3 regions of the Streptomyces sp. NPDC015171 genome follow, and region 3 is predicted to be linked to each of the others. Evidence: riboswitches for the same ligand, from Rfam matches in the RefSeq annotation. Region 3 holds a riboswitch; each other region holds the start of a gene.
What was found. A riboswitch is a leader RNA that binds a small molecule or an ion and turns the genes downstream of it on or off. The one in region 3 is predicted to bind S-adenosylmethionine.

Region 1 (3,268 bases), on a different contig from region 3:
CGTCCGAGAAGCTGCGCGCCAAGCTCAGCGATGCCTACTACGGCGAGGACAGCCAGATCCCCAAGCCGACCGTCGAGGAGTACAAGGAGATCACGAGCGGCCACGGCCACCACTGATCACCGCGTCGCCACGCCACGCGGAGGGCCCCGTCCGGGTTGCGGACGGGGCCCTTCGCCGTGTCACCGGGCTCGATAGGGTGGGGGGCGACGGAGCAGGTATGTGAACGAGGAGCGGCTGATGAGCGCTGTGACCCCCGCTGGAGGCGACACCGCGGCGGGCCGCTCCTGGCCCGCCCTGCTGAACGGTCTGCTGGACGGCCGGAACCTGTCCGCCGACGACACCGCCTGGGCGATGGACCGCATCATGCGCGGGGAGGCGACCGACGCGCAGATCGCCGGGTTCGCGGTGGCGCTGCGGGCGAAGGGCCAGACGGTGGAGGAGATCACCGGTCTGGTCCGCACGATGTACGAGCACGCGAACGTGATCGAGGTGCCCGGCCGGACCGTCGACATCGTCGGCACCGGCGGCGACGGGGCCAGAACGGTGAACATCTCCACGATGTCCTCGCTGGTCGTCGCGGGCACGGGCGCGAAGGTCGTCAAGCACGGCAACCGGGCCGCGTCCTCGGCGTCCGGCTCCTCCGACGTCCTGGAGAAGCTCGGCGTCAACCTCGACCTGACCCCCCGGCGGGTGGCGGAGGTCGCCGAGGAGGCGGGCATCACCTTCTGCTTCGCGGTGAAGTTCCATCCCGCGCTGCGGCATGTGGGCGCGGCGCGCGGCCAGTTGGGCATCCGTACGGTGTTCAACCTGCTCGGCCCGCTGACCAACCCGGCGCGGGTGCGGTCCCAGGCGGTCGGCGTGGCCGTCGCGCACGAGGCGCCGATCGTCGCGGGCGTGCTCGCCGAGCGCGGCAACTCCTCGCTGGTCTTCCGCGGCGACGACGGTCTCGACGAGCTGACCACGACGGCCACCTCCCGGGTCTGGGTGGTCCGGGACGGCAAGGTCACCGAGGAGAGCTTCGACCCCCGGGACGTCGGTATCGAGCTGGTCCCGGTGGAGGCGCTGCGCGGCGGCGACCCGGTCTACAACGCCGAGGTCGCCCGCAGGCTGCTGGACGGCGAGCGGGGGCCCGTACGGGACGCCGTGCTGCTGAACTCGGCGGCGGCCCTGGTGGCCCTCCAGCCGGCGGACACCTCGCTCGCCGAGCAGCTCCGCGCGGGCATGGCGAAGGCCGCCGAGTCGATCGACTCGGGGGCGGCGAAGCGGGCGCTGGAGCGCTGGGTGGCCGCGAGCAACGCGTAGCACCGCGGGTGTCGTCCCGCGATCCGGACACGGGTTGCGGGACGACGATCATTTCGCGTACGTTCCTGTACCAGGTCATGAGTGACAGTCATGAGGCCCCGGCCGACTGTCCGGCAACCCTCCGTCCGTGGCGGGGTGCCCCGGGTGAAGACCAGGCCGTGCACAGCAAGGTGTACGGCAAGCGCGGATCCCTCGCACACTTCCGACAGTGTGGGGCCAGGGATCCTGGTCATCGAGGAGCCTTCCGTGAGCAAGCGAATGCGATAGGGCCGCCGAGCCCCGCCTCCGCACACCCTTCTCTCTCTTCCGCGCATCGCGCGCGTTCCTCTCACGGGAGTTCCGTCATGTCTGTCTCCACCGCTGCCTGCGACCAGTCCGTTTGCACCCCTCTGCCGGTTCTGGGACGAGATGTCACCGTGCCGCTGGTCACCGGCGGCGAGGTCACCTACGCCGCCCTCGACTACGCGGCCAGCGCTCCCGCCCTCCAGCGCGTCTGGGACGACGTCGCCGCGTACGCCCCGTACTACGGCAGCGTCCACCGCGGTGCCGGCTACCTCTCCCAGCTCTCCACGGACCTGTTCGAGAACGCCCGCACGGCGGTCGCCGAGTTCCTCGGCTGCCGCCCGGCCGACCAGGTGATCTTCACCCGGTCGACCACCGACTCGCTGAACCTGCTGGCCCGTGCGCTCCCGGCCGGCTGCCAGGTCTTCGTGTTCGAGACCGAGCACCACGCCTCCCTGCTGCCCTGGCAGGACGCGCGGGTCACCTACCTGGACGCCCCGCGCACCCCCCGGCAGGCCGTGGAGACCCTGGAGCGGGCCCTCGCCGACCGCGATCCCTACGGTCCGGCCCTGGTCTGCGTCACCGGCGCCTCCAACGTCACCGGCGAGCTGTGGCCGGTGCGCGAACTGGCCGCCGCCGCGCACGCCCACGGCGCCCGGATCGTCCTGGACGCCGCCCAGCTGGCCCCGCACCACCCCGTCGACATCCGGGACCTGGACGTCGACTGGGTCGCCTTCTCCGGGCACAAGCTGTACGCCCCCTTCGGCTCCGGTGTGCTCGCCGGCCGTGCCGACTGGCTGCGGGCGGCCGAGCCGTACCTCGCGGGCGGCGGCGCGAGCCGCAAGGTCACCCGGAGGCAGGACGGCGGTGTGGCCGTGGAGTGGCACGACAGCGCGGCCCGCCACGAGGCCGGCTCCCCGAACGTCATCGGCGCCTACTCCATCGCCGCGGCCTGCAAGGCGCTGACGGAGGCCGGCTGGGACGCCCTGGTCGCCCGGGAGCGGTACCTGATCGCCAAGGTCCGCGAGGGCCTCGCCGAGGTCCCCGAGGTGCGGATCCTCTCCCTCTTCGGCGCCGACGCCGAGCGCGTCGGCGTGCTCTCCTTCGTCGTCGAGGGCTGGAACAGCTCCCACTTCGCCGCCGCCCTCTCCGCCGAGTACGGCATCGGCGTCCGCGACGGCCTGTTCTGCGCCCACCCCCTGGTGCGCACCCTGCTCGGCTCCGACCCCGAGACCCAGGGCGAGTGCGGCGCACCCGAGGCGGCCCCGGGGGAGAAGTCGCTCAACGCCATCCGGGTGAGTTTCGGCGCGGGCACCCCCGACGAGCACGTCGAGCGCTTCGTGACCGCCGTGACCGAGCTGGTGCGGGACGGCGCCAAGTGGCAGTACCGCACGGAGGACGGCCGCTGCGTCCCGGCGGTCTGACGAAACCGCCGACCCGCGACCCGCACGCGCCGCACCTGGGAACCGGCTGGACGGCCGGGCGCGTATACGCTCCCCCTGACGACTCGTTGGACAGGGGGAGCCCGGAGTGCAGCCGCTGCGCGCAACCGACCCGCGCCACATCGGCCCGTACGAAGTCCTCGGCAGGCTCGGCGCGGGAGGCATGGGCGAGGTGTACCTCGCCGCCTCGCGCACGGGGCTGAGGCTCGCGGTGAAAGTGGTCAGACCCGAATACGCCGAGG
Region 2 (3,268 bases), on a different contig from region 3:
CGGTCGTGGTGGCGGCCTCGCTGTCGCCCCCGCAGGCGGTGAGTCCGGTGGCGAGGGCGGCGACCGCGGTGGCCGCCGTGATGCCGCGTATCAGGCCGCGTCGGGAGAGGTGGGTAGGCATGGCGTGGCTGTCCTTGTCTCGCTGATGAGGGCGGTGGGCGTGCTGCCGTGGGGGGAGTTCGTGAGCGCGGGGGGAAGGCGGGGGTCAGAGGACCTTGCCGAGGAAGTCCCGGGTCCGTGCGTGCCGGGGCTTGTCCAGCACCTCGCCGGGCGGGCCCTGTTCGACGATCCGGCCGCCGTCGATGAAGACGACCCGGTCGGCGACCTCGCGGGCGAAGCCGATCTCGTGGGTGACGATGACGAGCGTGGTGCCGCTGGTGGCCAGGTCCTTGATGACGGCCAGCACCTCGCCGACGAGTTCGGGGTCGAGCGCCGAGGTCGGCTCGTCGAAGAGGATGATCCCGGGGCGCAGGGCGAGGGCGCGGGCGATGGCGACGCGCTGCTGCTGGCCGCCGGACAGCTGCCGCGGATAGGCGCCGGTCCGGTCCCCGAGGCCGACCCGTTCGAGCAGTTCGCGGGCGAGTTCCTGGGCCGCCGGCCTGGTCAGCCTGCCGGTGGCGACGGGCGCGGCGGCGACGTTGTCGAGGACCGTCAGGTGCGGGAAGAGGTTGAAGTTCTGGAAGACGAAGCCGATCCGGCCGCGCTGGGCGAGGATGGCGCGCTCGCTGAGTTCCTTCAGCCGTCCGCCGTGCCGTCGCACGCCGATCAGTTCGCCGCCCACGCTGACATGGCCGATCTCGGGCTTCTCCAGGTGGTTGACGACCCTGAGCAGCGTCGACTTGCCGGAGCCGGACGGGCCGATGATCACCGTGACCTCGCCGGGGCGGACGGTCAGGTCGATGCCGTCGAGCACCCGGTGGGTGCCGTACCACTTGTGCACGTCGTGTATTTCGAGCGCCGCGGGGGCGGTCTTCTCCGGGGTCCGGACGGTGGTCATACGGCGGCCTCTCCGCGCAGTCGGGCCCGCAGGTCTGTCAGGGCGTCACGGGCCTTCTGCAGGGGGGTCGGCGGCAGGGTGCGGGTGGCGCCCCGGGCGTAGTGCCGCTCGACGTAGAACTGGACGACGGAGACGGCGCTGGTCAGGATCAGGTACCAGACGGTGGCGACCATCAGCAGCGGGACGACGTCACCGGGGTAGGTGTTGCCCATCGACTGCACCGTGCCGAACAGGTCGAGCAGGGACACGTAGAACACCAGGGACGTGCTCTTGATCAGGCCGATCAGCTGGTTGACGTAGTTCGGGGTGATGGACCTGAGGGCCTGCGGGAAGACGATCCTGCGGAACTGGTAGCCCCGGGGCAGGCCGAGCGCGGCGGCGGCCTCGTGCTGTCCCTGGTCGACGGAGAGGACGCCGCCGCGGACCACCTCGGCCGCGTACGCCGCCTCGTTCAGGCTGAGGCCGATGACGGCGATGGCCATGTCGGTGGCCAGCTTCGACTCGTCGAAGCTGACGAAGGCCGGACCGAAGGGCACGCCGAGGCTCAGCGTCTTGTACAGGGCGCTGAAGTTGTAGAGGAAGATCAGCACAACGATCAGCGGCACCGAGCGGAACAGCCAGGTGTAGGTCCAGCTGACGGCGCGCAGCACCGCGCTTCCGGAGAGCCGGGCGAGCGCGAGCAGGACGCCGCCGACGAGCCCCAGTACGGCGCTGAACGCGGCGACTTCGAGGGTGACGAGGAGGCCGTCGAGGACGGTGGGGCGCAGGAACCAGTACTGGAAGCGGTCCCATTGGTAGAAGGGGTTCGTGACCAGTCCGTGCAGGATCTGCGCGACGAGCACGAGGACGACCGCGGTGACGGTCCACCGCCCGGGTCTGCGCAGCGGCTGGACCCGCTGTGCGGAGAGGCTTTTTGACGGCGGGTCGGTGGGAGTCGGCGCCTCGGCGAGGGAGACGGCGGCGCCTGGGGGTTCACTCATGAGGGGCTCCGGCGAAATCGGACACCCCGCGGCCGCGGACGAGCGGGCATGGGCCGCGACGGCACTACGGCACGAGGCGGCGCACGGGCACGCGCACAACCGGGGGATGGGCGGACAACGGCACACCGGGCGGACGGTGTGCGGCGGGAACGCGGGGGCTGGAAGGGAACGTCAGCCCCGGCAGCGGGCAGCGCCCGGCGCGGTACACAGTGCGCTGTTCACGCGGAGCAGATCGACGGCGCGGTCGGCGACGAGGAGACCGGCGTACGACGGTACGCAGCTCTGCGGGCGGCTCGCGGCCGTCCTGGGAGCTGCGTACATGGCGTCACCTGTCACTGTTGTGGGCCCGGGAGGGCCTCGCGCTTACCGAAAACGTCGTCCGGTCCGGTCGTCACCTGGGGCACCCCACCGCGATGCGAGGGTTGCCGGTCAGCGAGCCAGGGCTTGGTGCTGACGCTCATGACCGTTCTGAGCCGTAAGTAAGGCAGTTGCCCGTTCGAATGTCAACGGCCGTCCGCCCAGTGGACGTCCACGGACCGCTGTCACCTGCGAGAAGCGTCCGGGGAGTCCGCCGCGTGGGCCGCCCAGTCCAGGATCTGGACCGCGGCGCCGGCGGCCTCAAGACCCTGGCAGCGGCCGTGGTGGCGGCGGGCGATGCCGTCGAGGTCGAGCCGGCGGCCGAAGGCGGGGTGGGCGGCCAGCCGGCGGGCGTAGGCCCACAGGGCGCGGTGCCCGGCGATGCGGTGCACGGCGGCGGCGTCCAGATGGCAGCGGTGGACCGTGTCGAGCTGCACCAGCGACACCCACAGCTCGATGTCGGCGGCGCTGAGCCGGTCGTCGGCCAGGTACTCCTCGCCGGCCAGCCGCCGGTCGAGCCGGTCGAGGGTGTCCAGCAGCGTGTCGAGCGCTCCGGCCCGCTCGGCGGGGCCGGCACCGGCCCGTCCGGCGCGCTGCGCGGCCTCGTCGATGCCCTCGGCGCACATCCGCTCGACGGCCTCGATCACGGACTCCAGACCGGCCGGGTACAGGCGGGCGTCGCCCTCGTGCGGGAACCGGTCCAGGTCGCGCAGGATGTCCGGGGCGTGGGTGCTGACGATGCGTCCGGACCAGTCGTCGCTGAGGACGGGCCCGAGCGCCGGTCCGGTGAAGTGGTGGGCGCTCGCCTCGTACAGCGGGCGGAGCGCCGAGTGGCCGCCGCCGGGACAGTCGGGGACGGCGGGCAGGAGGGTGACCGGACAGCCGGTGTCCAGGGCGAGCAGGCTGTGGCCGATGGCGAGGCGCAGTCCGTCGG
Region 3 (3,268 bases):
CGGGGTGTGCGAGAAGTGGCCGATGCGCAGGTCGGGGCGGAGCTGGCGGAGCATCCGGGGGGCGAGGGCCAGGTGGTAGTCCTGGATGAGCACCGCCGCGCCCTCGGCCGCCTCCTCGGCCAGCGCCTCGGCGAACGCCCGGTTGTAGGCCTCGTAGGAGGCCCACTGCCGCCGGAACTCCGTGCCGAAGACCGGCTCGAGCGGGGTCTGGTAGAGCATGTGGTGGACGAACCAGAGCACCGAGTTCGCGATGCCGTTGTACGCCTCGGCGTGCACGGTCGCGTCGATGTCGAGCATCCGCACCCGCTGCCCGCCGGTCTCCTCGGCCGGCAGCAGCCCGCCGGCCGCGCGCCGGACCGCCGCCCGGTCGCCGTCGCCCAGCGCGGCGCACACCCATACGGAGTCCGCGTCCGCCCCGATGGCGGAGAGGCCCGAGACCAGTCCGCCACCGCCCCGCCGGGCGTGCAGCGAGCCGTCCTCGCCCACCTGATACGCAACCGGGCCGCGATTCGACGCGACCAGCACCTGAGCCTTGTCCGCAGCACCGCGCGTGGAAGCCATACGCCTCAACCTAGCCCGGCCCGTAAACGCTCAAACGTACGGGTCCGGCCGGGCAGCGGACCGTATACGGCCCGTTCAGGCCACCTTCCGGTCGGCGTACTCCGCGATCTCCACCATGGGCGGCCGTTCCTCGGTGTCCACCGAGTAGGTGCGTGGCTCGAACCCGTCCTCGCCCCGCTCGAACTGGGTCAGCGCGGGGCGGACCAGATGGCCGCGGGCCAGCCGGAGCTGGGCCGTGCGGTAGATCGCGGCGGCCATCCGGCCCAGGGCCTGCCCGTCCTGGTGCCGGTGCCTGCGCACCCCCACGTCCACCTGGGCCAGCGCGTCCAGGCCGACCAGGTGCAGCGCGTCCACCAGCATGCCCAGCTCCACGCCGTAGCCGACGGGGAACGGCAGCTGCTCCAGCAGGGAGCGGCGGGCCGCGTACTCGCCGCCCAGCGGCTGCACGAAGCCGGCCAGCTGCGGCCAGTGCATGTTCAGCAGCGGGCGGGCCATCAGCTCGGTGACCCGGCCGCCCTGGCCGGCCGCCCCGGCGAGCGGGCGGTCGTACATCGCCTTGACCAGGTCGACGTCCGGGTCGGTGAGCAGCGGGCCGACGATCCCGGAGACGAACGCGGAGGAGAACTCGCGCAGGTCGGCGTCGACGAAGCAGAGGATGTCCCCGCCGGTCACCAGCAGCGAGCGCCACAGCACCTCGCCCTTGCCCGGCACGGCCGGGACGCGGGGCAGGATGTCGTCGCGGTGCACGACCCGGGCGCCCGCGCGCGCGGCGACCTCGGAGGTGCGGTCGGTGGAGCCGGAGTCGACGACCACGATCTCGTCGACGAGCGGGGCCCGCTCCACGAGGTCGCGCCGGATCACCGCGACGATCTCGCCGACCGTCTCCTGCTCGTTGAGGGCGGGCAGCACGACGCTGATCGTGCGGCCGGTGCGCTGCTTGGCGGCCAGGACCTGGTGCAGCGGGCGGTCGGCCACGGACCAGGAGCGGGTGCTCAGCCAGCGCTCGACTTCTTCCAGCACGGTGGGCGGCTCCTCACTGTCACGACCACACGTCACCGTGTGACCCATCTCGCGGTTCGGACGACTATCTCAACTGTCCTGGCCGTCGGTTACAGTCTTGAACAACGCCGATGACCATCGCATGTCGGGGGTCGCGTGCGTCCACAACCGAATACCGCTCATCCAGAGGGGCAGAGGGACACGGCCCGATGAAGCCCCGGCAACCCTCCGGCCAGTACTCGTCTTCCGAAGCGAGGCTCCTGGCTCGGGAAGGTGCCAATTCCGTCTCGCGGCGAAGTGCGTCGCGAGGAAGATGAGGAGAAAGGGCCTCGCCTCCATGGCTGTGCAGACAGTTGCAACCACCAGCGACTCCACCGTCGATCTCGGTCCCGCCGCGGCGCTGAGCTGTCGCGAGTGCGGCCACCGCGTGCCGCTCGGCCCGGTCTTCGCCTGCGAGGAGTGCTTCGGCCCGCTGGAGATCGCCTACGACTTCTCCGGCTACGACACCGAGGACCTGCGCCGCCGCATCGAGGCGGGCCCCGCGAACATCTGGCGGTACGCGCCGCTGCTGCCGGTCCCCGCGGACGTCACGGAGAAGCCCAACATCAACCCGGGCTGGACCAAGCTCGTCAAGGCGGACAACCTGGCGCGCGAGCTGGGCGTGACCGGCGGCCTGTATGTGAAGGACGACTCCGGCAACCCGACGCACTCCTTCAAGGACCGGGTGGTCGCCCAGGCCCTCGAAGCCGCCCGCGTCTTCGGCTTCAGCACGCTCTCCTGCTCCTCCACCGGCAACCTGGCCGGCGCCGTCGGCGCCGCCGCCGCCCGGGCCGGCTTCCGCTCCTGCGTGTTCATCCCGCACGACCTGGAGCAGGGCAAGATCGTCATGGCCGCGGTCTACGGCGGCGAGCTCGTCGGCATCGAGGGCAACTACGACGACGTGAACCGCTTCTGCTCCGAGCTGATCGGCGACCCGGCCGGCGAGGGCTGGGGCTTCGTCAACGTCAACCTGCGGCCGTACTACGCGGAGGGATCCAAGACCCTGGCGTACGAGATCTGCGAGCAGCTCGGCTGGCGGCTGCCCGAGCAGATCGTGATCCCGATCGCCTCCGGCTCCCAGCTCACCAAGATCGACAAGGGGCTGCGGGAGCTGATCGAGCTGGGTCTGGTCGAGGACCGGCCGTACAAGATCTTCGGCGCGCAGGCCGAGGGCTGCTCGCCGGTCTCCGCCGCCTTCAAGGCCGGGCACGACGTGGTCCGCCCGCAGAAGCCGAACACCATCGCCAAGTCCCTGGCCATCGGCAACCCGGCCGACGGGCCCTACGTCCTGGACATCGCCCGCCGCACCGGCGGCGCGGTGGAGGACGTGACGGACGCGGAGGTCGTGGACGCCATCAAGCTGCTGGCCCGCACCGAGGGCATCTTCGCGGAGACGGCGGGCGGGGTGACCGTCGGCGTCACCCGCAAGCTGCTCAAGGACGGCGTCCTCGACCCGGCGAAGACCACGGTCGTCCTCAACACCGGCGACGGTCTGAAGACCCTCGACGCGGTGGCCGGCACCGGCCTCACCGCCACCATCCGTCCGACCCTGGACTCCTTCCGAGAGGCTGGCCTCGCATGAGCGTGACCGTTCGCATCCCCACCATCCTGCGCACCTACACCGACGGACGGGCCGAGGTCGCCGCCGAGGGCGCGACGCTCTCGGAGG

Region 1: linked by a shared signal. The riboswitch ahead of ACF073_RS31070 (aminotransferase class V-fold PLP-dependent enzyme) and the one ahead of thrC (threonine synthase) in region 3 are both predicted to bind S-adenosylmethionine.
Region 2: linked by a shared signal. The riboswitch ahead of ACF073_RS34685 (amino acid ABC transporter permease) and the one ahead of thrC (threonine synthase) in region 3 are both predicted to bind S-adenosylmethionine.

The regions. Positions count from the first base shown of each region.
Region 1 is NZ_JBIBUO010000013.1:266,902-270,169, reverse strand. Features, by position in the region: gene ACF073_RS31080 (cytochrome bc complex cytochrome b subunit) at 1-116, shown strand, start outside; gene trpD (anthranilate phosphoribosyltransferase) at 238-1,302, shown strand; SAM riboswitch class IV at 1,376-1,492, shown strand; gene ACF073_RS31070 (aminotransferase class V-fold PLP-dependent enzyme) at 1,647-3,008, shown strand; gene ACF073_RS31065 (PQQ-binding-like beta-propeller repeat protein) at 3,115-3,268, shown strand, end outside.
Region 2 is NZ_JBIBUO010000018.1:23,233-26,500, reverse strand. Features, by position in the region: gene ACF073_RS34695 (ABC transporter substrate-binding protein) at 1-121, opposite strand, end outside; gene ACF073_RS34690 (amino acid ABC transporter ATP-binding protein) at 206-997, opposite strand; gene ACF073_RS34685 (amino acid ABC transporter permease) at 994-1,977, opposite strand; SAM riboswitch class IV at 2,332-2,442, opposite strand; gene ACF073_RS34680 (glutathione S-transferase C-terminal domain-containing protein) at 2,520-3,268, opposite strand, start outside.
Region 3 is NZ_JBIBUO010000005.1:135,450-138,717, forward strand. Features, by position in the region: gene ACF073_RS15845 (trehalose-6-phosphate synthase) at 1-561, opposite strand, end outside; gene ACF073_RS15850 (glucosyl-3-phosphoglycerate synthase) at 637-1,581, opposite strand; SAM riboswitch class I at 1,737-1,880, shown strand; gene thrC (threonine synthase) at 1,898-3,181, shown strand; gene ACF073_RS15860 (MoaD/ThiS family protein) at 3,178-3,268, shown strand, end outside.